Regions from separate parts of the Paenibacillus konkukensis genome, predicted to be linked through region 2. Evidence: riboswitches for the same ligand, from Rfam matches in the RefSeq annotation. Region 2 holds a riboswitch; each other region holds the start of a gene.

Evidence for each region. A riboswitch is a leader RNA that binds a small molecule or an ion and turns the genes downstream of it on or off. The one in region 2 is predicted to bind cyclic di-AMP.
Region 1: it holds a riboswitch for cyclic di-AMP, as region 2 does, so the genes downstream of both, SK3146_RS27670 (TrkH family potassium uptake protein) here and SK3146_RS20505 (C40 family peptidase) in region 2, are expected to answer to the same signal.
Region 3: it holds a riboswitch for cyclic di-AMP, as region 2 does, so the genes downstream of both, SK3146_RS22770 (hypothetical protein) here and SK3146_RS20505 (C40 family peptidase) in region 2, are expected to answer to the same signal.

What each region holds. Positions count from the first base shown of each region.
Region 1 is NZ_CP027059.1:6,353,431-6,363,330, forward strand. It holds partial or broken gene uvrC (excinuclease ABC subunit UvrC) at 1-548, shown strand, start outside; gene SK3146_RS27665 (CPBP family intramembrane glutamic endopeptidase) at 795-2,426, opposite strand; cyclic di-AMP (ydaO/yuaA leader) riboswitch at 2,684-2,839, shown strand; partial or broken gene SK3146_RS27670 (TrkH family potassium uptake protein) at 2,903-4,254, shown strand; gene SK3146_RS27675 (potassium channel family protein) at 4,268-4,933, shown strand; gene SK3146_RS27680 (cation:proton antiporter) at 4,936-6,171, shown strand; gene SK3146_RS27685 (LysR family transcriptional regulator) at 6,195-7,094, opposite strand; gene SK3146_RS27690 (succinate dehydrogenase cytochrome b558 subunit) at 7,507-8,157, shown strand; gene sdhA (succinate dehydrogenase flavoprotein subunit) at 8,174-9,900, shown strand, end outside.
Region 2 is NZ_CP027059.1:4,727,911-4,737,810, reverse strand. It holds gene SK3146_RS20540 (SanA/YdcF family protein) at 1-408, shown strand, start outside; gene SK3146_RS20535 (GNAT family N-acetyltransferase) at 428-994, shown strand; gene SK3146_RS20530 (metallophosphoesterase family protein) at 1,075-1,818, shown strand; gene SK3146_RS20525 (YwhD family protein) at 1,974-2,489, opposite strand; gene SK3146_RS20520 (hypothetical protein) at 2,507-2,695, opposite strand; gene SK3146_RS20515 (M1 family metallopeptidase) at 2,739-4,910, shown strand; gene SK3146_RS20510 (hypothetical protein) at 4,925-5,740, shown strand; cyclic di-AMP (ydaO/yuaA leader) riboswitch at 6,183-6,320, shown strand; gene SK3146_RS20505 (C40 family peptidase) at 6,326-6,793, shown strand; gene SK3146_RS20500 (NADPH-dependent FMN reductase) at 7,212-7,754, opposite strand; gene SK3146_RS20495 (STAS domain-containing protein) at 8,071-8,553, shown strand; gene SK3146_RS20490 (SRPBCC family protein) at 8,721-9,170, opposite strand; gene SK3146_RS20485 (DUF2306 domain-containing protein) at 9,526-9,900, opposite strand, start outside.
Region 3 is NZ_CP027059.1:5,200,403-5,210,302, forward strand. It holds gene SK3146_RS22750 (ABC transporter ATP-binding protein) at 1-911, shown strand, start outside; gene SK3146_RS22755 (ABC transporter permease) at 908-1,648, shown strand; gene SK3146_RS22760 (sensor histidine kinase) at 1,650-2,795, shown strand; gene SK3146_RS22765 (response regulator transcription factor) at 2,792-3,394, shown strand; cyclic di-AMP (ydaO/yuaA leader) riboswitch at 3,637-3,833, shown strand; cyclic di-AMP (ydaO/yuaA leader) riboswitch at 4,001-4,157, shown strand; gene SK3146_RS22770 (hypothetical protein) at 4,284-4,682, shown strand; gene kdpF (K(+)-transporting ATPase subunit F) at 4,835-4,888, shown strand; gene kdpA (potassium-transporting ATPase subunit KdpA) at 5,051-6,730, shown strand; gene kdpB (potassium-transporting ATPase subunit KdpB) at 6,752-8,797, shown strand; gene kdpC (potassium-transporting ATPase subunit KdpC) at 8,874-9,479, shown strand; gene SK3146_RS22790 (universal stress protein) at 9,590-9,900, shown strand, end outside.

The DNA.
Region 1 (9,900 bases), 1.6 Mb from region 2:
AAGTCGTGCGCCGCCGGTACGAGCGTGTGCTCAAGGAGAACCTGCCGCTGCCCGATCTGGTCGTAATCGACGGAGGCAGGGGGCAGATCTCCGCTGCGGTGGACGTGCTGGAGAACGAGCTGGGCCTCTATATTCCGGTATGCGGGCTCGTCAAGGACGAAAAGCATAAGACGGCTCAACTGATGATGGGAGAGCCTCCCGAGGTGGTGCAGCTGCCGCGGGACAGCCAGGAGTTTTACCTGCTGCAGCGCATTCAGGACGAGGTTCACCGGTTCGCCATCACCTTCCACCGTGAGACGAGAGCCAAGTCGATGATCGTCTCGACGCTCGATTCCATCCCGGGGATCGGCGAGAAGCGCCGCAAAGCGCTGCTCAAGCATTTCGGCTCGCTGAAGAAGATCAAGGAAGCGGCGATCGAAGATTTCAAGCCGCTCGGTATCGGCGAGAAGCTCGCTGCGCAAATTCTGCAGTCGTTAAACGGCGAAGCCGAGGATAACTCCTCCGATGACGCTTCCCCGGAAGCGGAGGAAGCCGGCCAGGAGGCGTAATAGCGGGTTAGCCGCGGGCATCCGCGTGCTCTACGGGATAGAACCGGATGTCGGGCGCGAGGCGGGATCGCTTGCTCAGGCTTTAAACACAGCGATTCGACGCTTTCATTCCCGCGGTCGCAGGCTCCCGGCAGCGATCGGCGATACAATGGCAATCTCAATCAACAAAAGACGCCTTTCCTCAGGCAGGAAAGGCGTCTTTGTTCCGCATTAGAGCCGTATCAAGGTGAAAAAGGAGCGGAGAAGCTAGGTTTTTTTAAAAGAACGCCTCAGCCTTGCGTGGAGCCAATAAGCCGCCCAGCCGATCAAAGCGGGGAAGACGATATAAAACAAGCCGATTGTGCTGATCGTCCAATGCTCCCCGTCGAACAGCGACAGCCCCATTAGAATGCTGTCCATCGACGCATGAGCGAACAGCACGGTCATAAACCCGTATTTCAGGAAGGCATAGCCGAAGATAAGGCCGATGATCGTCACTTCGATAAATCGCGTATAAACGGGATAAATCGGATACTGCGTATGGCTTAGCGCCCAAATCATGCCTGGGATCAATACCGCCGCGAAGCGGTTTCTGACCAGCTTCAGGAAAATGGCGATGCCGAACAGCCGGTAGACCGCTTCCTCGGAAATCGCCGCGGCCCACGCCATCAGCGGGAACAGGCCGGGCACCGTCATATTCAGCACGGAGTCTGACGGATCGTTGACAGCCCAGACGTCGAAATATTCGCCGGCAATAAAGTAGAGCGTCTGCTGAATGCCGAGAATGAACAGGCACAGCAGATAGCCGCGGAACATAGCGCTTCTTGCATGGCGTCCGAAGCCGTCGTTAGCCCATACCGGCCAGGTGATCCAGCCGCGCCGCTTCCACATATGCCTGCCCGCCAAGAAGGAGAAGTAGACGCTGACGGCCATCAGCGCGATGACAATGTTCAGAAACCACAGATTGAACGTCGCCTCCCACTGCGACGGTCCGTTCGAGTGCATCGTTCGCAGCGCCGGAATCATGTTGAAATTGTTCGTGATGTAGATAGCCAGAAACGAGGCGGTCAGAAACAGACCGCGGCGGAAGGTGATTTGCCTGCGGTAGCGAATCACGACGACCAGAGCCGCCGCCGCCATCAGGAGCGAAGCCAGCATGCTGATGCGCGTCATCGTGGAAGCATTGTCGTTCTGCTCGTCCTGCCAGCTCTTGAACGAGGCGGGAATGCCGAAGTCGGCATGGAACGCGGTCGTCTTTCCTTCGGATACGGCCAGGAGCAGCCGCAGCCTGGCTTCGCCGATTTGCTTGCTTTTGCTTATGTAGACGAAACCGGTGCCGAGCGCCGACGTTTTTTGCCGGTCTTCGGGGTCGAGCGGGCTTGCCTCGCTAAAGTCGGCGGGCGAATACCCCTGCTCCGCCATCGTCCGCTCGGCCGCCTCCCGCGGATCGGAGGCTTCGGACGAGACGGTCTGCCGCTTCGCCGCCGGGGAGGTGAAGGCCGACCAGCCGAGGATGCGCAGATTCGCGAAATCCACATCTACATAGTAGGTTTTCCCTGTGCCGTTCTCGTTAATTTCGACTTCGAAATAGTCGATCGGGTAGTCCGGATAGCTTTTCAGATAAGTTTCCAGCAGCTGCTCCTTCTGCAAATATCCGCTGCGGTCCGAGTGGGACTGGAACAGCGTGCTCGCCGCATAGTCTTCCGCAAGGGAAAAGCGGTCGCGTACGAATCGGACGGCTGCGTCCGCCGCCTGCTGCTTGGTCACCTTCGGCAGCGACTCGCCGGTTTCCGCGGCATCCTCCGGATGCAGCCAAGAGGAGCCGAACAGGACGGCCAAATAGAGGATGATTCCGAAAACTGCCAATTTCAGCAGAGAAGATTCCGCAATTGGTTTCACTATGAAATTCTCCTTACCGTAGAATGGGCGATATTGTGAAAAGGGTATGGAATATAAGTACATTGTATTCATTAAACTTAGCATAGATGCACAGCGGAAATCCAATGAAATTACGAGCTACGAGGGGCAAAACGCTGAAAAGCAGCGCGGAGGCTTCCCCCGCTTCATGCCAGGTCAAGTATTGACTTGTTTATCGTTTGATTTCGAGCCAAAGCGACTTTGTACTTATAATGAAAGAACATTATAATTCATATCAATTGAATACGAAGCCGAATTTCTTATCGAAAACGGGGGAACCATTTGCAGTAAGGGGTGAATTCGATTCCATTGCCGACGAAACATCGCAATGGAAACGATAGGGTGCTGTGACCCGAATCCGTCAGCTAACCTCGTAGGCTATCGCAGGAACCTATTATGATGACATTGGGTTTCCAGTGTCTTTTTTTGTTGCCCTAAAACATTCGCCGAGGTGAAATATGACATCCGCCATAAAAAAAATCGAGCTGACTCCGCCGCAAATTCTCGTGATCGGTTTCGCCGCCATCATTTTGATCGGCGCCGCGCTGCTCTCGCTGCCGGTCGCCTCCGCCTCCGGAGAGCCGCTGCCATTTCTCGACGCTTTCTTTACGGCTACTTCGGCGACTTGTGTTACGGGGCTGGTCGTCGTGGATACGGGCACGTTTTTTTCCAAGTTCGGACAGATCGTCATTATCGCGCTGATCCAGGTCGGAGGGCTCGGATTTATGTCGATGGCGACGCTGTTTGCTTTTGCGCTGAAAAAACGAATTTCTCTCAAGGAACGGCTCGTTTTGCAGGAGTCGTTGAATCAGGGAAGCATGGAGGGGATCGTGCGGCTGATCCGCAAAGTGATCCGGTATTCGCTGACCATCGAGCTGGTCGGCGCCATTATTTTCTCGATTCGCTGGTCGCTGCAGTTAGGGCCTGCCAAGGGCATTTATTTCGGCTTCTGGCATGCGATATCGTTTTTCAATAACGCAGGCTTCGATTTGTTCGGTTCGGTTAACGGACCGTTCAGCAGCTTAACCTCATTCGTGGGCGATCCGGTCGTCAACCTCGTCACAATGGGGCTTATCGTGCTGGGCGGCATCGGCTTCGTCGTCATGTCGGATCTGCTGGAGTTCAAAAAGCGCAAGCGGCTGTCGCTCCATTCCAAAGTAGTGCTTAGCGCAACCGGTGCGCTGATTATCGCCGGCGCCCTGGTCATTTATATATTTGAATACAGCAATGCCAAGACGCTGGGCTCGCTGAGCTGGTCAGGCAAAATATGGGCCGCCTTCTTCCAGTCGGTGACGCCGCGGACGGCGGGAGCCAATACCGTCGATCTCGGCAGCTTGCGCCAGGCGACGCAATTTTTCATGATCATCCTGATGTTCATCGGGGCTTCGCCGGGCTCGACGGGGGAGGGATCAAGACGACCACCTTCACGACGCTGATCGGCGCGATGATCGCCATGGTGCGCGGGAAAGAGGACATCGTGCTGTTCCGTTACCGCCTCGGTAAAGACCGGATTTTGAAAGCCATCACGCTGACGATGATCGCTCTATTCCTCGTCGTGTTCGTCGCGATGATTTTGTCGACGACGGAGGGGCACCCGTTTCTGATGATTTTGTTCGAAGTGACCTCGGCTTTCGGCACCGTCGGTCTCACGATGGGAATGACGACCGATTTGAGCCTCGTCGGCAAAATATTGATCAGTTTGATGATGTTTGCCGGCCGCTTGGGGCCGCTTACGTTGGCATACGCGCTCGGACCGAAAACGGAAAAAGAGCTGTATAGATACCCGGAAGGGAAAATTACGATTGGATAGGGGTACAAAAACAATGAAACGTAGTCAGTATGTCGTCATCGGGCTGGGCAGATTCGGCTCTTCTCTGGCGAAGGAATTGATCAATTTGGGGTACGAGGTGCTGGGCATCGATAAGGACGAGGAAGCCGTCGACGAGATGAGCGACACGCTGACGCATGTCGTGACGGCCGATTCGACGGACGAGGACGTGCTGAGATCGCTCGGCATCCGCAATTTCGACTGCGCTATCGTGGCGATCGGCGACGACATTCAAGCCAGCATTTTGACCGCGATTCTGCTGAAGGATATCGGCGTCAAGACGGTCGTTACCAAGGCGCTTTCCGAGCTGCACGGCAAGGTGCTGCAGAAGATCGGCGTCGACCGGGTGATTTTTCCGGAGCGGGATATGGGAATTCGGGTCGCGCATCAGCTGGTCTCGCCGAATTTGCTCGATTACATCGAGCTGTCCAACGACTATACGATCGTCGAGCTGTCCGTGCCCAAACGGCTGTCAGGACGGTGCTTGAAAGATTTGGACCCGCGGGCCAAGTACGGCTGCAGCGTCGTGGCGATCAACAAGAAGCACGGCGTCATCATCGCCCCTAGCGCGGCGGACATGCTGGAAGAACAGGACGTTATGGTCATTATCGGAACGAACGATCAAATCGAATCCTTCGAGAGCGAAGTTATCAATTTATAACTATGAACAATGAAGCCGCAGAGATGATTCACCATGTGTTGTTATTATTAATTCTTATTCTTGGTTTGGGTATGCTGTTCGGCCGCCTGGCGGGCCTGATGAAGCTGCCGGATGTGGCGCTGTTCCTCATCGCCGGGATGATCGTAGGGCAAGGGCTGCATTGGGTGAGCGAGACGAGCAGCTCGTTTACGAACCAGTTCATATTGACGATCGGTTCGACGCTTATTTTGTTCGACGGAGGGCGCAATATCCGGCTTGCGGGGCTGAAAAAAGTATGGCTGACGGTCACGCTGCTTAGCGTGCCGGGCGTGCTGATTACTTGTTCCGTCGTTGCGCTGTCCGCCCATTGGCTTCTGGGAATCCCGATGATCTATGCGGTGCTGCTCGGGGCGATTGTTTCCTCGACCGATCCGGCGACGCTCATTCCCGTGTTCAAGCAGGTGCGCATTCGCACGAAGGTGCGGGAAACCGTAGAGAGCGAATCGGCTTTCAACGATGCGACCGGCTCTATACTTACGTTCTCCGTCCTTGCCGTGATTACGGGAAGCCAAGGCTTCTCGCTGGCCGGCAGCCTGGAGGATTTCGCTCGCACGGCGCTGGGAGGCATTGCGGCGGGGGCGGCGATCGGGCTGGTCATGGCCTTCATCACCGGCCATCTCAGGCTCGGCTGGCTGCGCGATTATGCGGCGATAGCGCTGGTCGTGACGGCGCTCGGAGCTTACTGGGTTGGAGATGCGCTGCATGTCAGCGGGTTTATGGCTACTTTTACGGCGGGACTTATTTGGGGCAACGCCGATATATTCAAGCTGGATTTGAACGATAAGCTGAAGGAAATGACGCATTTCAGCGAGAACATGACGATCATTATGAGGATGCTGATTTTTATTTTGCTCGGCAGCCAAGTGAATTTGCGCATCATCGCGGCCAATTTGTGGCCGAGTCTGGCGGTAATCGCGGTTTTCATCCTGATCGCAAGGCCGCTCACAGTGCTTGCCTGCACGCTGCCCGATCGCAAGGCGGGTTGGAAGCGCGGCGAGATCCTGTTTATGTTCTGGGTGAGGGAGACCGGCGTCATACCGGCGGCTTTGTCCGGAATGGCGGCGGGGCTGGGCGTGAAGTACGCCGACGTCATCGCCTCGGTCACCTTCCTTGCCGTACTGCTGACAATTTTGCTGCAGGCGAGCACGACGGCTTATGCGGCGCGAATGCTCGGCATCGAGGAGAAGGACGAAGGATAGCGGCTGCAGCCGAGGCCTTAAGATCAGCCCGGCCGGTTGAAGTAATCCTTGGCCTTCTCGATAAACTGCTGGGCCGACGCATGATGGACGACCTCTTCCGTGAATAACAGGGAGGTCGTTCTTGTCATTTGCTCGAGCGCCGGAATGAAGCGGACGACCAGCTCGTTGTCTTTGACCAGATTGCTGCGCAAATACGATTCCGGCAGCAGCGTCGCCGTCTTGCACGTCGAGACGAGGCGAATGATCGCTTCGAACGAATCGATCTCCATTTTGACGTCGGGCGCAATGGCGTAGCGGTGGAACATTTCGTCCATCAGCACCCGGTACCAGGTGCCACGCGAGAACAGAATCATCGGCAGCTCGTGCAGATCGGCGATTTCGATCGAGGATTTGTCGACGAAAGGATGCCCGAGCGGCAGCACCAGACAGAGATGATCGTCGAACAGCGGAATGCATTTGAGGCCGGGATGCTCGATCTTGGAGGCGACCAGGCCGATGTCCACTTTGCGGTCCTTGACCATCGGCACGATCTCGTGGGTTTTGCCCGTTACCGCCTTAATGTCCGTATTCGGATACGTCTTCGTATAGATCGTAATCAGATCGGGCAGCGTCGATTGCAGCGTCGTCAAGGAAGCGCCGATAATAATGCTGGCCGGCTTGACCGTCGTCTTGAAGTCCTGAATCGACCGCAGCAGCTTGCGCTCCAAATGGCGCTGCTCGATGGCGTATTCATAACAGATTTGCCCTGCGCGCGTAATCTCAAGCCGCTTGCCTTTCCTTAAGAACAGATCGACGCCGAGCTCTTCCTCCAGCTTCATGATTTTGCGAGATAGGGCGGGCTGGGAGATATTGAGCGCCGCGGACGCTTTGTTCAGGCTCTCCAGCTCTACGACTTTGGCGAAAATATCGATATTTTCGAACAAGAACAATACCTTCTTTCCATTATATTCGGAAGTGTGAATACGGATTTTCTCTTTTTCACCACCCTTTTAGATGAAAGAGAAGAACCGGCCCCGCGCTCGTCTTCCCGCTTCGCGTTTTGTCTTTTTTTACGGTTAATTTGCGGTTAAGTGATTAAGTTTATTGCATATGTCAAAACTGAATAACAGTTTATAAATAATCGGCACTTCCATTATAAGCGATAATGGAGTAGTATGGTGTAAGTCACTTATTGTTCACATTTTTTCGCAGACATTTGCATAAAAAAATGTCGAACCATGGAAAATAGGCGTAGCAAATGCTGTTGACGCTTGTTTCTTGCGGGAGTACAATGAAGGTTGGTTTTGTCAACACATGTGAACAACCTACATACTTTTGAGGGGGGAAAGGATTTCAATGTTTCGTAATTCGTATTTTTCACGCAAGCTGCATTCATTGCTTGGTGTTATCCCGGTCGGGTTCTTCCTGATCGAACACCTTCTGACGAACTACTCGGCGACTAACGGACCTGAGAAGTTCATGGAGCATGTGAATTGGCTGCACGAGCTGCCTTTGATGCTGCTCCTGGAAATCGTAGGGATCTGGCTGCCGCTCGCATACCACGCGATCTACGGCCTCTATGTCGCCTACACGGCCCGGAATAACGTATCCAACTACGGCTATTTCCGCAACCAAATGTTTTTCCTGCAGCGGGTAACTGGGGTAATTACGTTCTTGTTCGTAGTATTCCACTTATGCCAAACCAGATTGCAAATCACGCTCGGCTTGCCTCAAGAAGAAATCGGGGTCCAAATGCATCACATTGCATCGAACCCGGTTTATTTTGTGCTGTACTGTATTGGCATTGTGTCCGCGGTATTCCATTTCAGCAATGGCATGTGGTCGTTCCTCGTTAGCTGGGGCGTTACGATCGGACCTCGGGCGCAGCGGGTATCCAGCGTGATCTGGATGGTAGTGTTTGTTATTATGTCGATCATGTTTATCATGTCTTTGAGCGCGTTTGTAAGCCCGGATTTCCAAAACGTGCCGCAGATGGCTAAAGGTTAAGGAGGAGTGAACAACAATGGCTAATCAAAAAGTAATCGTAGTCGGTGGAGGTTTGGCCGGGTTAATGGCTACCATCAAAGCCGCGGAAGCCGGAGTTCACGTTAGCCTGTTCTCTTTGGTTCCTGTGAAACGATCCCACTCCGTGTGCGCCCAGGGCGGCATCAACGGTGCGGTTAATACGAAAGGTGAAGGCGACTCCACTTGGGAGCACTTTGACGATACGGTATACGGCGGCGACTTCCTTGCCAACCAACCGCCGGTTAAAGCGATGTGCGACGCTGCGCCCGGCATCATTCACTTGATGGACCGGATGGGCGTTATGTTCAACCGTACGCCTGAAGGCCTGCTCGATTTCCGCCGTTTCGGGGGAACGCAGTATCACCGTACGGCATTCGCAGGAGCAACGACAGGTCAACAATTGCTGTATGCATTGGACGAGCAAGTACGCCGCTGGGAAACAGCCGGACTTGTGACCAAGTACGAGCATTACGAGTTCCTCGGAGCGGTTCTTGACGACGACGGCGTATGCCGCGGCATATCGGCCCAGGATCTTCGCAGCATGGAAATTCTAACGTTCGGAGCCGATGCGGTCATTCTGGCCAGCGGCGGTCCCGGCATCATTTTCGGTAAAACGACGAACTCCGTTATCAATACCGGTACGGCGGCGAGCGCGGTGTACCAGCAAGGCGTGCACTATGCGAACGGAGAGTTCATTCAAATTCACCCGACGGCGATTCCGGGCGACGACAAGCTTCGCTTGATGTCCGAATCCGCTCGCGGCGAAGGCGGCCGGATCTGGACCTACAAAGACGGCAAGCCTTGGTACTTCCTTGAGGAAAAATATCCGGCTTACGGTAACCTGGTTCCCCGCGATATCGCGACCCGCGAAATTTTTGCGGTGTGCGTAGACCAGAAGCTGGGCATTAACGGCGAGAATATGGTTTACCTTGACTTGTCCCATAAAGATCCGCATGAACTCGACGTGAAGCTGGGCGGTATCATCGAAATCTATGAAAAATTCATGGGCGACGATCCGCGCAAAATTCCGATGAAAATCTTCCCTGCCGTTCACTATTCGATGGGCGGAATGTGGGTTGACTTCAATCAAATGACCAACATTCCGGGCTTGTTCGCCTGTGGCGAGTGCGAGTATCAATACCACGGCGCGAACCGTCTGGGAGCGAACTCGCTGTTGTCTGCGATTTACGGCGGCATGATTACCGGTCCGAAAGCGATCGAATATATTAAAGGCTTGAACAAGCATGTAGACGACATTTCCTCCAGCGTATTCGACCGCGAGAAGAAAAGACATACGGACAAATACGAAGGCCTGCTGAAAATGGAAGGCAAGGAAAACGCCTACGTTCTGCACAAAGAGCTCGGCGAATGGATGACCAACAACATGACGGTCGTTCGTTACAACAAGAAGCTGGAAGAAACGATTGCCAAAATCAACGAACTGAAGCAGCGCTACCGCAACATCAGCATGACGGATACGGCCCGCTGGAACAATCAGGGCGTCGCTTTCACCCGTCAGCTGTGGAACATGCTGGAGCTGTCCCATGCGATGACTTTGGGCGCTCTGCTGCGCAACGAAAGCCGCGGAGCTCACTATAAACCTGAATTCCCTGAACGCAATGACGAGGATTTCCTGAAAACGACGAAGGCCAAATGGACGCCGGACGGCCCTACGATCGATTGGGAAGATGTGGACGTGTCGCTGATCAAGCCGCGTAAACGCGA
Region 2 (9,900 bases):
CACGGCCAGATCACGTACGACGAAGTGAACACGATGCGGCGATTTTTGGAGCAAAGAAATATTCCAGCGCAGCATATTTTCATGGACCACGCCGGCTTCAGCACCTATGAGAGCATGTATCGAGCCAGGGATATTTTCCAGACGAAGAAGCTGCTTATCGTTACCCAGCAGTACCATCTGATGCGCGCGGTATACGAGGCTCGTCAGATGGGCTTGGACGCTTACGGCGTCGCCTCGGACAAGCAGCGGTATGCCGGCATGCCGCGCTATGAAGCAAGAGAGGTGCTGGCCCGCAACAAAGATTTCCTGTACGTCCATCTGCTGAAGCCGAAGCCCACTTATTTGGGCGACCCGATCCCCGTCTCGTCGGCGGATGGAAGAGAGACCCTGGACGGCAAGCGTCCGTAAACGAAAGGAGAACTGCGGCATGCTGCTGCAATCCGGCTCCATTTATCTTCGGCCTCTGGACTTAACCGACGCTCCCGCGCTGCAGGAGCTGCGCGCGGCAAGCCGGGATTATCACCGGCCCTTCGAGCCGCTGCGTCCGGACGATCAATTTACGTTAGCCTTTCAGGAAGAACAAATCCGCCAAAATCTGCTTGACTCGAAGCACGATAAGAGTTACATTTTCGGTATTTTCCTCTGTGAAGGAGACCGGCTCATCGGACGCATCTCCTTGACGTCGGTGTTTAGGGGGCCGTGGCAGAACGCCAACATCGGCTACTATATGGATTGCCGCTTTGCCGGCAAAGGGTATATGACATTGGCGGTGAAGCTGGCCGTACAGCACGCCTTGTGCGGATTGAAGCTGCATCGGGTGCAGGGAGCGGTCATGCCGCGCAATACCCCTTCCATTCGCGTGCTGGAGAAGGCCGGCTTCCGCTATGAGGGCTTAGCCCGAAACTATTTGCATATTCATGGGGTATGGGAGGATCATAACATTTATGCGGTCACTTCCGAGGATCTCGGATATGAACCGGATGACCCGCTCTAACGCTTCGCGCCAGACGGCAACGCACTTATTCCGGATGATAGGGCAAACGTATTTTATCAGATGGTCAAGGAGGGCTGCATATGCAACAAATAGCTGTCATCTCGGACATCCACGGCAATATTCCCGCGCTTCAGGCTGTCCTGGACGATATAGTCCGGCGCGGCATCAAAACATTGTACTGCCTGGGCGATCTGGTCGGCAAAGGTCCTAACCCGGCGGAATCGGTCGACCGGATTCGGGAGTCCTGCGAGCTCGTCATTATGGGCAACTGGGACCATCTGATGGCCAAGCCGGACGGTAACGAGGAACTTCGCTGGCATCAGCGGCGTTTGGGTGCGGATCGGCTGGACTGGCTCAAGACGCTGCCGTTCTCCTACGACTTCACGATGAGCGGCAAGCGAATCCGGCTCTTTCACGCTTCTCCCGTCAGCGTCTACACCCGCGTGCAGCCGTGGGATTCGATCGAAAGCCGATTGGCGATGTTCGGCAATACGGACAGCACCGGATCGCCTTACGGCGAATCGCTGCCGGATGTCGTCGGGTATGGAGATATTCATAACGCTTATATGCAAAATTTGAATGGCCGCACCCTGTTCAATACGGGAAGCGTGGGTAACCCGCTCGATATGGCTTCCGCGTCCTACGCCATTTTGGAAGGGGTCGTCGATAGTCAGAGCGCTGCGCCTTTTTCCATTCAACTGCTGCGCGTCCCTTACGACATTGAGCTGGCCGTCAAAATGGCGGAGCAGGCGGAGATGCCCCAGCTGGAGCCCTACGTTCGCGAGCTGCGAACCGCGCGCTACCGCGGACTGAAGAACGAATGACCCCCGCAAACCGGGACCATCCGGCCGGAAGCAGCACAAAGAGGCAGACCTCGCGGTCTGCCTCTTTGCTGTCCTAGTATATGTTGCATATACTGAGGATTAGTATACATCGCTCTCGCTACCTTATACAATGGAAGTCACATAATGTACACAATTTATGCCAGCGCTTCCTTTAGCGTCTCATCGGAGTTTTTCCACATGTCGGGGTTGTACTCCATCAGCAATTTTGTTAGCGCGGCCTTCTCGCGATCTCCCAAGTTATCGACCATAATGCGGCGTTTTAGCGCATAGTCCATCCGGTTGACATGGTCGGCCAATATTTTCCACCCGCGTCGCGCTTCCGGGTCCACCGTCATTTCGCAAGCGGTCACTCCGGCATAATACGAGCCGGTTTCGCGGCGGTCCGCCGCTACCCATACGATCCAGCAAGTACGTCCGTTCGGCACGTCCTCCTTGTTCGTCGAAAACTTGATTCCCTTTTCCACCTTGCTCTTCGCGTGCAGAGCGCCCATATCCAAATAAGCCTCGTCTCCGTCGATAATGACGCTGGACAATTGGCTTAAGTCGATCGATCCGGCTCCGAAGCCTTTATGCTCCTTTTTGCCCGCCACGATATTCAAGGAATTTAATTTCTTCGGCTTCTCCGCCGCCTGGTCTTTATTTATATCCATCGAAGGCACCATCCATTTTACAAGATAACATTGCTCACTTCTTCTATTTTATCTAAAAAGCGACCCTCATTTCCAGTGCATCCGAAAAAATATGGTTTTCCGGCTGCGCCGCCGATGTCTCTCGCCTGCACCGGATCGGCGCAAAGCGTCCTGCCGGGGTTGCAAAATTTCTTTTCCGGCCGGTAGAAATAATCCTCGTCCCACAAACATATACATGCTGTAGATGCTTGTCAACGGGGTGAAAAATAGATGAAAAATGTTTTTGGCAACCGACTTGCGCAATGGTGTTTGGTTATCGTACTAGCCAGCGGAGCCACGTTTGTAAGCCAAGCCCTGCCGGCTGGCCATCCTGAGGCGCAACTCACTCTCTTCTCCGACATAGGGCAAGGTACGAACTTGATCGGCTCTCTGGCGCCAAATCCCGTTACTTTCGATTCCTCCTCCGTCAAAGGAGAGCCTGAATTTCCAACGTTTCAATATGATTTATCCCAAGCCGACGGCTCCTCGCTCGGGCTTCAGCCGCAGCCGCTGGCGAAGCCCGCAGCCGCGCTGCTGAACGAACCGGGCTTGCCTCCCGCACCGCCCAGTCTGCCGGCCAAGCCGGTGGAGAAGCCCGCCCCGCAGCCGCTCAGCAATCGCATCGTAGAATATCATATGAACGTCGAGCTCGACGCCGACGCCAAGTCGCTATCCGGCACCCAGACGCTCACGTGGAAAAACCCCGGGAACCTTCCCGTGCAGGAGCTGTACTTTCATCTGTATCCCAACGCGTTCAATTCCAAAAAGACGACGTTCATGAGAGAATCGGGCGGCAAGCTGCGCGAGGATAAAAGCAGCGAGAACAGCGTCGGCGGGATGGAACTCAGCAGTATGAAGACGCTCGACGGCGAGGAGCTTCTCTCCCGGGTCGAGTACGTTCAGCCCGATGACGGGAACAAGGATGACCGCACTCTGATCAAGGTTACTTTGCCGAAGCCTGTGGGCGGCGGAGAGAAAATTACGCTCAAATCCGTATTCTCGGTCAAGCTCCCGGCCGTATTCGCCCGCATGGGTTATGCCGGAGATTTTATTATGGCGGGCCAATGGTTCCCCAAAATCGCCGTCTACGAGCCCAAGGGCGTGCGGGGAAGAAGCGACGAAGGCTGGAATTTGCATCAATATCACGGCAACTCCGAGTTTTATGCGGATTTCGGTATTTACGACGTCCGCATCAAGGTGCCCAGCAACTACACGGTGGCGGCCACCGGTTTCCCGACAAAATCGCCGGTCGACGACGGCAAGACGAAAACCTATTCGTTCTACTCGGACGATGTGCACGATTTTGCTTGGGCCGCTTCGCCGAATTTCATTTATTACGAGGAGCCGTACGCCACGGCGCAAATCCCGGGAGTACGCATTAAGCTGTATCTCGATCCCAAGCACGAAAATTTGAAAACCCGCTACATGACCGCGGCCAAAAAAGCGCTCGCCCGCTATTCGCAATGGTACGGCACTTACCCTTACTCGACGCTATCCATCGTCGTTCCTCCGGCGGACGGCAACGGCGCGGGAGGAATGGAATACCCGACCCTCGTTACCGGCTGGGGCGCCGCCGACGATCAGCCCGACCTGGAGCTCGAACGGGTCATCGTCCATGAAATCGGTCATCAATTCTGGTACGGCATGGTCGCCAGCAACGAATTCGAGGAGGCTTGGCTCGACGAAGGCTTCACCTCCTACGCGGAGGATAAGCTGATGGAGCTGGAATACGGCGTGAAGCCGAACCTGACCGTCGAATCGAGCTACATCACTGCCCCCGAAGCGCTGAAGCAAAATTCCTGGAGCTATGCCGGACACAATCAATACGCGGAAAATGTGTACACCCGAGCCAAGCTTGTGCTCAAATCGATCGAGCAGCAGGTCGGCCGAGATACGATGGACCGCGTGATGAAAACGTATTTTCAACGCTGGAAATTCAAGCATCCGACGACCGAAGACTTTCAGAAGGTGCTGGAGGATGTGACCAAAACGAGCTGGCGCACCTTTTTCGATCAATATATTTACGGAGGGCTGATGGTCGACTATGCCGTGACGGACATTCAGTCGAAGAAGGTCGTCCGAGACGGGCAACCGATGTACGAAAACACCGTACGCATTCAAAAGTTCGGCGGCACATACAATAACGTCCCGATCCGTTTCCATTTCGCCGACGGCTCGCAGATCGATAAAACATGGGACGGCATCGACGCGGATGTGCTGTTCAAGCTGAACCATACGGCTCCGCTGGATTATGCGGTCGTCGATTCGCAGCATTCCATCGTGCTGGAGAACAAACGAATTAACAGCTTTATGAAAACGAATGTCGATTCCAAGCTGTCGATTCGCTGGAATCTGGGAGTCGTCAAATTAATCGAGACCTTATTCGGATGGGTCGCATGGTGAGGTGAACGGTACCTATGTGGAAAACGGTAAAAAACGGTTGGCATCTGACCTGGAACCAGCCATTCGTCGTTTGCACCTTATTCATCTACAATTTATTGTGGGGACTGGCGCTCTATGAAATGATCCGCTCGATCATTGTTCCCCTGCTCCACCGCTACCCGGGCCCGGAGCTGGAACGGCAAGCCGTCCACATGTTCTGGATCGAAGGACAGTTTCAGCTGATGAAGACCGATCTTATCGACAGCTATGTCGGATGGGGATTGTGCCTGCTTATCGCACGCATGCTGCTGAGCCCGCTGCTTAACGCCGGGGTGTACTACTCCCTGCAGCATACCGAATTGAACGCCGGCTACCGCTTCGTACAGGGCATGAGGGAGTTCGCCCTCCCCTTCTTCCTCCTGTACGTCCTTCAGATCGCTTTGCAGCTTGCGCCTCTGTATTGGCTCGTACCCAAGACTGTCGATATTTACGGCAAACACGCCACCATCTATGCCATCGCGCAGGAAGTGCTGCCGCTGCTCATCGCCTACGGAGTGTATACCTTCCTCATGCAGACGGTCTTCATGTATTTGCAGTTCGGGCGGATCAGCGGCAAATCGTCGCTTTTCGCTCTAACACTTCTCCTGCGCAATCTGTTCCCGATCCTGGTGCTTGCGGCAGCTCTGCTCATCGTCATCTTGGCCGTGTCCACGGCCGTTATGGCCTCCGCTATGATCTGGACCGGCTTTCTCGCCCTGCTCGGCTATCAGGTGTACCGATTGATCCATATGTTCTGCAAGCTATGGGCTATCTCGACGCAGTATGCCCTGTGGAGCGCCAAGAGCGAATAGAGCTCCGGCCATCCGGCAATCGCCTCCCGGCGCGAGCCTGCGACCGAACGTAAGAAAAACCTTCCCGAATCACAATTACAGTGATGAAGGAAGGTTTTTTTATTTTATCGCATCAAAATAGCTCCGGTATGTTCCGGACATGCCTATCCCCTTACAAAATCCAGTGCCTTAGGGCCTATATCCATAGGCCTTCGCAAAACGCCCCTAGCTTCTCATTCTTCCTTTTGTCAAAGTCTATCGGCATTTGTCGAAACCTCTTCTGTCTCCCCTTGCCTCTGCAGCGAAATTTTCGTTCATTCCCCAAGGAAAACCCTTACATTTATTGTATGTTCATGGTTCGACTCTAAAAGGTTTCAAAAAATACGCATTAATTGTGAATTTTTTGTGACAGCGGAAGGAAAAATGCGGTTTTCATCGAAATATTGTATTCGACTCAAAAAAATCGTACATATTGCCGAATTTCCACAGATTGGGAAACGGGGGATCCAGACCCGGGTGAATTGATCTCGTCTTAAAGTGATCATAGGGAACCTTCAACCGAACCCTTAAGCTAACCTCGTAGGCACCGGAAGGGGACTATTTCTTTTGAAGAAGTTGTTTGGATTTGCCGTATCTGTGGCACTGTTTTGCAGCTTTCAAGCAGGAAGCGCTTTTGCGGAAACGCCGCTAAGTCAAGCCGTGAACGAAGAACTTGGAGTGCCTTATAAGTGGGCAGGAACCACGACGAAGGGCTTCGACTGCTCAGGCTACACTTCCTTTGTTTTCGCAAAATTCGATATCGACTTGCCTCACACGTCAAAAGGACAAGCAGAAATCGGTACGACAGTAGCCCAAGATGATCTTCGCCCTGGCGATCTCGTGTTTTATAACACGGATGGCAAAGGAATCTCTCATGTCGGCATCTACGTCGGGGACGGTAAGTTCTACCATTCCGCGACAAACAAAGGCGTTACGGTAACCAAGCTTAGCGACTCGTACTATACGAAACGCTTCGTAACCGCAAAGCGCATTTTGTCGGACGACCAGTATCAGCAAGTGATGACCGACAAGTAATATTTCGAGTGGTTCCTTCATGCAGCCCTTAAGCGTTTGTTTCCGTCACGCCCCACGTGCCGGACAAGCCTTAAGGGCTTTTTTTTCGTTAAAGTATGCCTTTGCGCTAGCTCGCTCTGGAGGCGGTCCTTAACGGTATGACAGGCTGCTTCTTACGCAGGACCACACTTCGTTGGCAAAGCTCCGAATAGGAGCTTTTCTTCATTATAGCTAGAATAACTCCATTTTGGAAGCATTTTTTATTAGGAGGTACTAAGACATGATCCTAGCGTTTCCCACTAAGGTACGGCTGCCTTTGAAATCCCCCTGCAGTAAAGAAGGTAAAGGCCCCCGAACGGGGTGGCAACGGGATGCCGTCACCACTCTGCCTCAGGCGGTGCAGCCGTTCGGACAGACACTCGAGGGCGCCGGCATCGCCTTACTGCGGACTCGAAACGGCATCGCTTAATGCGTTAAGCAGAAGCCGAAGATCCTTTTCCATATCCGGGTCGGTGAGGCCTCCTTGTGCATCCAGCTTTTTACTGATGAACGGGATTCGCAGCGAAGCCCCGTCCGGAATGCGGGCGCTCATTATATTGAGCGTCAGCAGCAGCGAAGCGTGCGCCTTCTCGCCGCCCGCAGCAGACGGAGAAGCGCTGATAACCGCAGTCGGTTTGCCGAGGAACTCCCCGGACGATACGATCCAATCCAAGGCGTTTTTGAGACTTCCCGGAACTCCCGCGGCGTACTCCGGCGTGCAGACAAGGACGGCATCGGCTGCGCGAAGCGCTTCCCGCCAAGATACGACGGCTGCAACCGCCTCATCCCCATCCATTTCCGGGTTAAAATGCGGCAAGTCTCCTATCCCTTCATATAACGACAGCTTCATCCCTTCCGGCGCCAACGCCGCGCAAGCCTTCAGCAGCGCCGTATTCCATGACTGTTTACGCAGGCTGCCGGAAATCGTTACAATGTTCGTCACTTTGAAATACCTCCTTCTTTTCCCGCCTCTAAAAGTATAGTGATTCATTCGTGGCCTGCGGTCGATAGAGATATCCACTCGCTCTTGGAGAATCCCTCTACACAGGCGACCGCTTAATCCGTTCCAATTCTCCCTCGGCGGATCGCTTCATTATAAACCGTCACGTTAATGAGAGAGTCAAGCGGCCGGAGCCGCGTAAAAATACGGAATTATCCAAATCAACCCGATACCGAACGTAACGACTCCGAGCAGGAACCAGCCAAGAAAGCTTAAGTACGAGCTGGGAAGCCAGCCTCTTCCGGAAACGAAGCAGTTCTTGCTGGAGAATGCCGCATTCGCCGGCAAGGAAGCGTCAAGCTCTGGCGGGAGATCTCCCGAAGACAAGAAGCTCCCGCATAACGACAGCCCGCTCTTGATCCAAGGCAAGCATTCGAAAACCTCGCTCGTCTTGGAGCTTCGCGGGAATGTAACAGCGGAAGCCGAAGCCGATTTGCTGACCTATCGCGATGAGCGAACCCGATTAAGAGGCGGATCTACGACGCTGATTATCAATTTTCAAAAAGTCGGGTATGTCGACAGCGGCGGCCTGTCCGTGCTTGTTCGCTTGGCCCGGGCCGTTACGGACGACGGTTCGCGGGTGTTTGCCCACGGTTTGCATCCGTCATGCGGAGCCTTGTTTCGCCTCGTCGGGATAACCCGCTATATAATGATCTATCCCGACGAATACGCTATTGAGCAGCGCGTAAGCAGTTCGGATAACCCCCATGCCGTACCGAAGGCAGCGCGGATTACTTTCTAGCCCTAGTTAACTTAGCTTCTTGGATCAAATCGAACTTATGATTTATGTTACGCGTTAAACACGCAAAAAAGGCTGCACTAAGCCGCTTTCAGCTTATTACAGCCCTATCCCTTCCCCTACGCGGGGCTCTTCCTTTATTCCGGCAGCCTCAGTTTGTTCGCTTCGGTTTACCAGCCGAAATCGAGCGTTTTACCTGTCTCCACATACGATTTGATATTGCTGAGAATCATCGGCCAGCTCTCTTTGGTATTCTCGTAAGAAGGATGATTCTCCGGCCATTGATCGTTGATCAGCGTCACCTTGGTGCTGCCCCCCACCGTCTCCAGAGTCAGCGTGACTCGCGTCTCCAGCTCCTCATGGTTGTCGCGGTAAGACGGCCCGGGATGCTCGGTGAAGCTCATCAGCCGATACGGCTCGAACGCCAGCACCTCGCCGTACACATGCACGGTCTCATCCCCTTCACTGCCTGGTCCGACATATTCATACCGCGCTCCGACTTCGAAGGTCGACTCGAGCGTAGAGCCGAAGAAGATCGCTTTCGTCGCTTCGGGTTTTACAAAAATGTTCCAAACGTCCTCAGGCTTTGCTCCGACATAAATGACATATTTAAGATCCAAGACATGTCCTCCGTTCATTGATGGAATGGTGCAAGCTTCACTAAGCCAGCGTCTCTATTATATGAATTGGGGGACGGCAGGTATTGTAAAAACGCGACAAAAGAATCGGCACGGACACCGTTCTCTTCCCGATCAATGCTAATAACGTAACTCCTGGCACGGCCGCCAGGGCTGGCCTTTTTTCGACACGCTTCCCAACGTCCTGCAGACGATTACTCGCAGACAATCCTCCAGTCCAATGGCATTATCGCCGCTGCTTAATACATCATATAAACGCACCTGAACGTTAACTTGACTTCATAACCGCGTTCAAAAAAAACGCGAAGATGCCTCGCAATGGGGCATCTTCTTTTTTTCAAAGATTCGACAATCCGCTCTGCTTAAAACCCGTCCGAACGATCAGCTCCGCAAGCAGCACGAGCAGCACGATTGCGCCATACACACCGATCGTATAGCTCACCGTATAGGAAAGCCCCACTCCGGCATAGCAAACCCAGGTAATGAAATGAATCGGCACGTTCGTAAAGCAGAAAACGTAGCTTCGGAGCATCCATCTCCGATGGCGGTCGATCCGCTTCTTTTTGGCCATGACCAGCGCCGCAATCGTCACGATCAGCCAATAAGCGTTTAGTTGGTTAAAGGCGATGCTGGTAAGCTTGCCTCCGGTCGCATAAGGAGCCATGTACCCGGAGGTGACGTCTACGATAACGACGCTAAGCAAATACGCGTA
Region 3 (9,900 bases), 470 kb from region 2:
TACAGCTCGATCATGTGACGAAGCAGTTTAAAGGAAAAACCGCAGTGGACGATCTGTCCCTAACGATACAGGAAGGCGAGATTGTGGCGCTGCTCGGCCCGAACGGGGCGGGCAAGACGACGACCGTCTCCATGACGCTCGGTCTGCAGCAGCCCAGCTCGGGTACGATCAGGCTGCTTGGAGGAAGTCCCCAGGACCGCGGCGTGAAGGACCGCTTCGGGGCGATGCTGCAGGACGTGAACGTGATCGACGGATTAAAAGTAGGCGAGACGATCGATCTGTTTCGCAGTTATTATTCGAAGCCGCTGACGCTGGACCATCTGCTTGAGGTGTCCGGTCTGAAGGAAGAGCGAAGCAAGATGGCATCTTCCTTGTCCGGCGGGCAGAAGCGGAGATTGAATTTTGCGCTCGCGCTGGCGGGTGATCCGTCGGTATTGTTTCTGGATGAACCGACCGTCGGAATGGATGTGACCTCGCGGCATCTGTTTTGGGAGACGATCCGGGCGATGGCGGGCCGCGGCCGCACGATCATTTTGACGACGCATTATATTGAAGAAGCCGATGCGATAGCCGATCGCGTTGTGGTGATTAACCAAGGCAAACTGATCGCCGACGGTACGCCGGCCGAGATTAAGGCGACGACGAACGGCAGAACGCTGTCGTTCACCGCCGGCCCCGGAGTGACGGAGGAGACGCTGCGGAGCGTGCTTGGCATTTCCGATGCGGTATGGAACGGACGACGGGTCAAATTGACGAGTACCGATACGGACTGTCTCATTTTCGCAATCGTACAGAACAAGCTCGACGTGAAAGATATCGAAATTCAAAGCGGCGGACTGGAAGACGCCTTCCAATCATTGGTGCTCGGTCAAGCCGGCTCATTCGAATATACAGGGGATGATAAAAGATGAATGCTGCATTGGCGCAATGCAAGGCGGAGCTGCTTCGGACGCTCAGAAACCGCAAGTTCGTCGTTATGGCGCTGCTCATGCCGGTCATATTCTACTTTATATTTACCAGCACGATCGACGCGAATACGGAGGTCGGCGGAGTCGAATGGAAAGCCTACTACTTGATGTCCATGACGGTATTCGGAGTGATCGGCGGAAGCTTGAACACGATCAGCATCCGCTTCGCCCAGGAGCGCAGACAAGGCTGGGTGCAGCTCATCCGGATTACGCCGCTGCCGTCCGGGACGTATGTACTGTCCAAAATCGCCGCGCAGTCGCTCATCAACTTAGGCACGATCGTGCTGATGTTTCTGATCGGTGCCATTTTCCGGGGCGTGGAGCTTAGTCTGTTCCAATGGATTATGTGCGGTTTGTGGATTTGGATCGGCATTCTGCCGTTCCTGGCGCTGGGCACGCTGATCGGCACGATTCGCAGCGTGGAGGCGGTACAGGTCATCTCCCAGCTGCTCTTCATGGCCATGTCCGCACTGGGCGGACTGTGGATGCCGATCCAGACAATGCCGGCCCTCCTGCAAAAGATCGCCTTGTGGCTGCCCTCGTACCGGTACGGGCAAGGGGCATGGAATATTATTGCCGGGGCGTCCGTAGACGGGGTTGGGATTATCGTGCTGGCTGCTTACGTCGTCGTCTTTATGGTATTATCATCCTATATCATCCGGAGACAGGAAGCGGTATAACATGAACGGGTTCAAGATGAGGCCTTTCGGAAAAGGCATGGGCGTGTTCCAATTGATCTGGCTGGTGTATTTGACCTCGCCCATCTACAGCATATTGCAAAAGCCGACTCACGATGAGTGGATCGGCCTTGCTCTGCTTTTGCTGTTTATAGTGGCCAATTGCCTTTGTTATTGGGATGAAAAACGCAGAATGGTTTATGTGCTGACCATGCTTGCGATCATCGTCTTTTTTTGCTTTCACTATCATATTAATTTCTGGTTTATGTCCTTTTATGTAGCCCCTGTCATAGGATTAATGGCTTCGGTCAGGCAATTTTACGCCGGGGTCGTCATTTTGCTGGCCTTGTTTGCGCTTGTATTCGGAACGCACATCCATCAATTTTCCGGCGATGACTTAGTGGTGCTTCTTCCGTCCTCGGCTCTGATGCTGGTCTTCCCGTTCATTATCCGCGCGGGGGTCCGATCGAAGGAGCTGCGCAACCAGTTGAATTCGGCTAACGAGGAGATCGCACGGTTGATCAAAAACGAAGAACGGCAGCGGATTTCCCGGGATTTGCACGATACGCTCGGCCACACGCTGTCTTTAATCACGTTAAAGAGCGAGCTGGCAGAAAAATTAATTCCCCGCAATCCGGAAAAAGCGGCGCAGGAGGTGCGGGATATTCAGATGACATCGCGCGCCGCGCTCAAGCAGGTGAGGGAACTGGTGTCGGGAATGAACGCCGTTTCGATTCACGATGAAATCCGCCATGCGCGGCAAATATTGGCCGCGGCCCGAATCGGGGTCGAGACCGAAGGGGATTTCGCCGGACTGGATGCTTCGCCGCTCATTCAAAATATATTGGGGATGTGTCTGCGCGAGGCCGTGACCAATGTGGTGAAGCACAGCAAGGCTTCGCTCTGCCGCATCGCCTTACATGAAGACGACAGCGGGATTACGGTGACGGTAAGCGATAATGGAGAAGGATTGCGGCGCGCCTCCTGTCCTACCCCCTCTTCCGGGCGGGGACTGCTGGGGATGAAGGAACGGCTGGACTTGATCGACGGCAAGCTGACGTTTCAAGCGGAGGAAGGACAAGAAACGACCGTAACGTTCACCGTGCCCAAAATCGTCAAACATCAGAAATCGGGGGAGAACGCGCAATGAAAGTGATAATTGCAGAGGACCAAGGGATGCTGCGGGGAGCGCTTAGCGCGCTGCTGGACTTGGAGGACGATGTGGAAGTGATCGGGCAGGCCGAGAACGGGGAAGAGGCGATGCGGCTGATTCTGGAGCTGGGACCCGATCTGTGCATCATGGATATTGAAATGCCGCGTATGACAGGGCTCGATGTCGCCGAGCGGCTGAAGGAGCAGGGGCATCCTTGCCGCATCGTCATCCTGACGACCTTCTCCCGCTCCGGTTATTTTCAGCGGGCGATCAAAGCGGGCGTTCACGGCTTCTTGCTCAAGGATTCGCCGATCGACGAACTGGGCGAGGCGCTGCGCAAAGTCCATGCCGGGGGCCGGGCGATTAGCCCCGAGCTGTCGCTTACGTTCTGGGAGGCGGAGAATCCGCTGACCGAACGGGAGCGGGAGGTGCTTAGGCTGGTTGCCGAAGGCTTGTCGGCGGGCGAGATCGCCAAATCGCTGTTTCTTTCCGGCGGAACGGTGCGAAATTATATATCGGAAATTATGCAGAAATTGGAGGCGAAAAACCGGATCGACGCGATCAGCATAGCGGAGAAAAACGGCTGGCTCAAGTAGCGGCCGTTTTCGTTTTAACTGCATTCCCTTAAGGGGGAAGACCAGCGGGAAACAAGCCGCTCCAAATTGCGTAAAACGAAGATAGAGTGAGCGGGAAGCAGTTATATGAAGATCAGGATGGAAGTAAGCGCTGCCATCCTATTCGTTCGTTGAAATTCGCCGCATAGGTCTGTCGGCTGTTCTTTACAGCAGCCTGCAACAGGCGTAATATACAATTCATGATTTGAAAAAACAAAGTTTCCAAATTCTGATCGCTTAATTTCCCTTATTCAGGGAAAGCGGGGGAACCATTGCAGCGGTATTTTTCGGTGTGAGAGCCGGAAATATCGATGCCGGGGTGAATCCTAGCGCGATGCAAAGCTAGCTTGCATCCGCAGGTAGGGCGACTCTCACCGCCCGAATCCGACAGCTAACCTCGTCAGCGTGGAAGGACATCGGCTTCTTGGTTGTTGAAGACGATGGTCTAATGGAGAGAGGATGATGAAGCTTGTGATCGTTTAAACGGCCACAAGGCTCCCAAGCCTCTGTGGTTTTTTTGCGCCCATTTGTGAAAAATGGAATTGTTTTTTGGAAAAATGAATCGAGTTTTTTTCATCAGACCGATAAGCAGTTATAACGCTTAATCCCTGAATAAACAGGGAGCGGGGGAACCAAAGGGCCTTGGCAGGCCCATGGGGTGAATCCCAGCCGACATGCGCTGGGTAGGGCGACTCTCACGCCCGAATCCGACAGCTAACCTCGTCAGCGTACCGAGAGAGGCAACGATGATCGTGTGCTTGCACAGCTGTGTTTGCTGTGCTTTCCAAAGAAGCCGCGAGAAGAGACCCCTCTTTTCGCAGGCTTCTTTTTATTTGTCTGCCTTCTCTTGAGAGAATAGGAGGAGAAAAAGATGATTGCCGTGCAAGAGTTCATACTCGTATCGGCGCCTAATAAAACCGGCGAAAGCTTCGTCCGGCTGCTTTTGGCGAAAGGAATCCCGTTTGCGGCGATCACGAACAGCCGAGCGGAAGCAGGGAGGCTCCGTAAGCTGGGTGTCAAGCATTTTATACGGGTAGACACCTCGGAATGCGAGTCTTGGCTTTTGCCTGAGCTGCCGATCGGACGGGTGTTCCTGTTCGAAAGCTCGTTAAATCTGTGCTGCCGGCTCATTCAAATATGCCGCACGTGGACTTCCAAAGATATTTACGTCATTACTCGTCATATGAATCCGAGGCTGGTGTATCGTGGACTTGGCGCAGACCATGTCATCCATACTTCAAGCCAAGATGTTTCTTTTTTAATCGAATAAACAAACGCTGGAGGCGTTCCTATGCTGGATATATGCATGATTGCGATGCTCGCGGCTATGTACGGGCTGTTCTATGGCTTTATGACCTGGTGCGGCCGGGTCGTTGCGGAAACGGGAGGCGATAGCAAATGATATTGGTCGCTGCCGTCACGATGTTCTTGTTCGTGTACTTGGCGTACGCCCTGATTCATCCGGAAAAATTTTGAGAGGGAGCGAAAAGCTCTAGAAGCATGGTGAAAAAGCAGACTTCGCTAAGCGAAGGCAATCTGGAGAAGCGTAAGCTGTCGCCTTTGTCTCCGGATTTCAATCCTTTCAAGGGCTAGCCATTCAAGAAATCCGGGGAGAAAAGCTCTTAGGAGGAAAAAAACATGGGAATACTGCAGATCGCGATTGTTATCGTCATCTTGATCTTGCTCGTCAAACCGTTGGGAACGTATTTATATCATGTCTTCTCCAATGAAGCGAACCGCACGGATCGCTGGTTCGCCCCGATAGAAAAAGCGATCTATGCCGTTACCGGATTGAAAAACCGTTCAGGCATGACTTGGAAGATGTACGGGCTAAGCTTTATTGTGACGAATATTGTTCTGGTAGGAGCCGGTTACTTGATTCTTAGACTGCAAACTTTGCTGCCGCTCAACCCGAACGGTATCGGCAATATGGAGCAGACACTTGCCTTCAATACCGTCATCAGCTTCATGACGAACACGAATCTCCAGCATTACAGCGGGGAAACGGGCTTGTCGTACTTTTCGCAAATGGCTGTCATCACGATGATGATGTTTACGTCGGCGGCGACGGGGCTATGCGTCGCCATTGCGTTCGTGCGGGGCGTGACAAGCAGAGGCGAAAGAATCGGCAACTTTTTCGAAGATTTCGTGAAGGCGCATGTGCGGGTGTTTTTTCCGCTGGCGCTCATCGTAACGCTGACGCTTGTAGCGCTTCAGGTTCCGCAGACGCTGCAGCCTGCGCTGACGGTGAATACGCTCGAAGGCGGCGAGCAGCATATAGCGATCGGGCCGGTAGCTTCGCTTGAGGCGATCAAGCATCTCGGAACGAACGGAGGCGGCTTCTTCGGCGTGAACTCGGCGCATCCGTTCGAAAATCCGAGCGCTTTAACGAATGTGATTGAAATTTTATCGATGTGGTCGTTATCCGCTGCGCTTCCTTATACGTACGGGCTGTTTGCACGGAACCGCAAGCAGGGATGGGTTATTTTTTCGGCGATGATGATTTTGTTTCTGCTGTTTCTGTCGCTGGTATACGCTGCGGAGTCGGCAGGCAATCCGGTTTTGAACAGACTGGGAATCGACGCGTCCCAAGGCAGCATGGAGGGCAAGGAGGTGCGCTTCGGCATCGCGCAATCGGCATTGTTCACCACGGTTACGACAGCAGCTACCACAGGCTCGGTCAATAATATGCACGATACGCTGACGCCGCTCGGAGGCATTACGCCGCTGGCGCTTATGATGCTGAATTGCGTCTTTGGCGGCAAAGGCGTCGGACTGGTGAATATGCTTATGTACGCGATGCTGGCCGTTTTCCTCGCCGGATTGATGGTTGGCCGGACGCCGGAGTTTCTGGGACGCAAGATAGAACCGCGCGAAATGAAGCTGATCGCTATAGCTATTCTGGCGCATCCGCTCATCATTCTTGCCCCGACGGGCATCGCCTTGGCGGCGGAGCTGGGCAAGGCGGCGATCTCGAATCCGGGCTTTCACGGGATTACTCAGGTGCTGTACGAATATGCCTCATCGGCCGCCAATAACGGCTCGGGCTTCGAAGGGCTGGGCGACAACACGCCGTTCTGGAATATATCCACCGGGATTGTCATGCTGCTGGGCCGGTACATTTCCATGATCGCTTTGTTAGCCGTTGCCGGCTCGTTGGCAAGCAAGCAATGGGTGCCGGAAACGTTGGGGACGTTCCGTACGGATAACCGGCTCTTCGTAGGCATCCTCGTCGGAACGGTGCTTATTATCGGGGCGCTCACGTTTTTGCCGGCGATCGTGCTCGGACCTATTGCCGAACAGGTAACGATTCGTTAATGAAGAGAGAGGCGATCAAGCATGAATGAAAATAAAACAAGCGGCGGCAAGCTGCTCACTTCCGCCGTCGTCGTTCAAGCGGCGAAGGAGAGCTTCCTGAAGCTGAATCCTGTCAAAATGATGAAAAACCCCGTTATGTTCGTCGTGGAAGCGGGCGCTTTCATCGTGCTGCTGATGACCGTGCTGCCGGGTTACTTCGGAACGGAGAACAGCGTCGGGTTTAACTTTACGGTATTTGTGATCCTATTGTTCACGATCCTGTTCGCCAACTTCGCCGAAGCTTTGGCGGAGGGGCGGGGGAAGGCGCAGGCCGACTCGCTAAAAAAAACGAAGCAGGAGATTATGGCGAACAAGATCGTCCATAACGGAACCGGCATCAAGATCGTTCCGGCGACCGAGCTGCGCAAGGGAGATCTGGTTTCCGTATCGCAAGGCGAGATGATTCCCGGCGACGGCGAGGTCGTCGAAGGGCTCGCTTCCGTGGATGAATCGGCGATAACCGGCGAATCCGCTCCCGTTATCAAGGAAGCGGGCGGAGATTTCAGCTCCGTGACCGGGGGGACCCGCGTCGTCAGCGACTCGATCCGGGTGCGTATCGTCAGCGACCCGGGAGAATCGTTCATCGATCGGATGATTTCGCTCGTCGAAGGCGCCAAGCGCCAAAAAACGCCGAACGAGATCGCGCTGAGCACGCTGCTTACGGTACTGACGCTCATCTTCCTGATCGTCGTCGTAACGCTGGCTCCCATCGCCCGCTATTTGGAGATCGATCTGCAAATTCCTGTGCTGATCGCGCTGCTCGTCTGTTTGATTCCGACGACGATCGGAGGTCTTTTATCCGCTATCGGGATCGCAGGAATGGATCGGGTGACCCGGTTCAACGTGCTGGCGATGTCCGGTAAAGCGGTGGAAGCGGCAGGAGATATCAATACGATGATTTTGGATAAAACGGGAACGATCACATACGGCAACCGGATGGCGGGCGACATGCTTCCCGTCGGGAATGAATCGCTGCAAGCGGTAGCGCAATGGGCCGCCGTCAGTTCTTTGAAAGACGAGACGCCGGAAGGACGCTCCGTGCTGGAATGGATGAAAAAGCAGGGCTTGGCATATGACGCATCCCTGGCCGACGGCGGACAATTTATCGAGTTCAAGGCTGAAACGCGTATGAGCGGCATCGATTTGTCCGACGGTCGCAAAGTGCGCAAAGGCGCGGTCGATGCGGTGAAGCGGTGGGTGCAGGCGCAGGGAGGAACGATCCCCGCGGATTTGGACGATAAGGGAAACGTCATCGCGTCGGAAGGCGGGACGCCGCTTGCGGTAGCCGTCGATGACCGGATATACGGTCTGATTTATCTGAAGGATACGGTGAAGCCCGGGATGAAGGAACGCTTCGAGCAGCTGCGCCGAATGGGGATCAAGACGATCATGTGTACCGGCGACAACCCGCTCACGGCAGCTACGATAGCGCGGGAAGCGGGCGTGGACGATTTCATAGCGGAGAGCAAGCCGGAGGATAAGATTGCAGTCATCCGCCGGGAACAGGCCGAAGGGAAGCTGGTGGCGATGACGGGCGACGGAACCAACGACGCTCCGGCGCTGGCGCAGGCCGACGTCGGGCTGGCAATGAACAGCGGCACGATTGCCGCCAAGGAAGCGGCCAATATGGTCGATCTCGACTCGGACCCGTCGAAGATTATCGAGGTCGTCGCGATCGGCAAGCAGCTGTTGATGACGCGCGGGGCGCTGACAACGTTCAGCGTCGCCAACGACGCAGCCAAATATTTTGCGATCATCCCGGCGATGTTCACGCTGGCGATTCCGCAGATGGAGGCTTTGAACATTATGCATCTCGGTTCGCCCATGTCGGCGATTGTATCGGCGCTTGTATTTAACGCCGTCATCATTCCGCTGCTGATCCCGTTAGCTATGAAGGGCGTAGCTTACAAACCGATGAGCGCCGCCAAGCTGCTCGGCAAGAACATGCTTGTGTACGGTCTCGGCGGAGTTATCGTTCCTTTCATCGGAATCAAGCTGATCGATCTGATCGTCAATATATGGATTTAGAGAAGCGGATGCGTCCGGGGGAGAGCGGGAGACCTCCCGCCGGATGCCCGCGCTCCAAAGAAAGGAAGGAAAAAGAATGAATAAACCGGTATCGTTTGACGTTGAAGGAACCGTATCGCTAGGGGGCATTGTTCGGCTTTGCGCCGTCTTTATCCTGTTATGCGGCATCGTCTATCCGCTGCTGTGCACCGGGTTGGCTCAAGTGTTGATGCCCGGCAATGCGAACGGAAGCTTACTGAAGAACAGCTCCGGCCAAATCAGCGGCTCCGAGCTCATCGGGCAGCCATTCACCGATCCGAAGTGGTTTCAAGGCAGAGTATCGAGCATCGAATATAAAGCGGAATCGTCCGGGACGAACAACTACGGCCCGTCCAATCCCGAGCTGCTCCAACGGACGCAAGCTTCGATCGAGCAGTGGAAGGCGAACAACCCGGATGTGCCGATTAGCCTGCTGCCTATCGATCTGATTACGAACTCCGCTTCCGGCCTTGATCCCCATATTACGCCGCAGTCGGCCAAGGCACAGGTGCCGCGTATCGGCAAGCTGACCGGCATTTCGCCGGATCGATTGAATGCGCTGGTGGACGCCCATACGGAAGGGCGCGATCTGGGACTGTTCGGCGAACCTAGAGTCAATGTGCTGAAGCTGAATATGGCCTTGGCCGAGCTGGCGAAGCAATAAACGAAATGCGGCGAACGGCGCATCAACCGCGGCGAGATTAGAGACGGAGTGAAGCGCGGCGCCATTCCGGCGTTGTTCATGCAGCGGCCGTCAGCAGTCAGGAGGCTTTCATGGAAACGTTCAGAGGGAAGACGCCGGAGGACATTTTGTTGTCGATTTCCAAGCTCCACCGCGGCCGGTTAAAAGTATACATCGGGGCGGTAACCGGCTCGGGGAAGACCTATCATATGCTTCGCGAGGGGCATGCCTTGAAGCAGCGCGGTCTCGATGTGGTTATCTGCGCCGTGTCGACGATGCGGCGACCGGAGACGGCGGAGCAGATCGGCGATCTGGAGCGGGTTCCAAGCATTCGCTGGCATGAAAACGGCATAGAGAAAAAAGATTTGGACGTGGAGCTGCTGCTGGAGCGCAATCCCGAAGT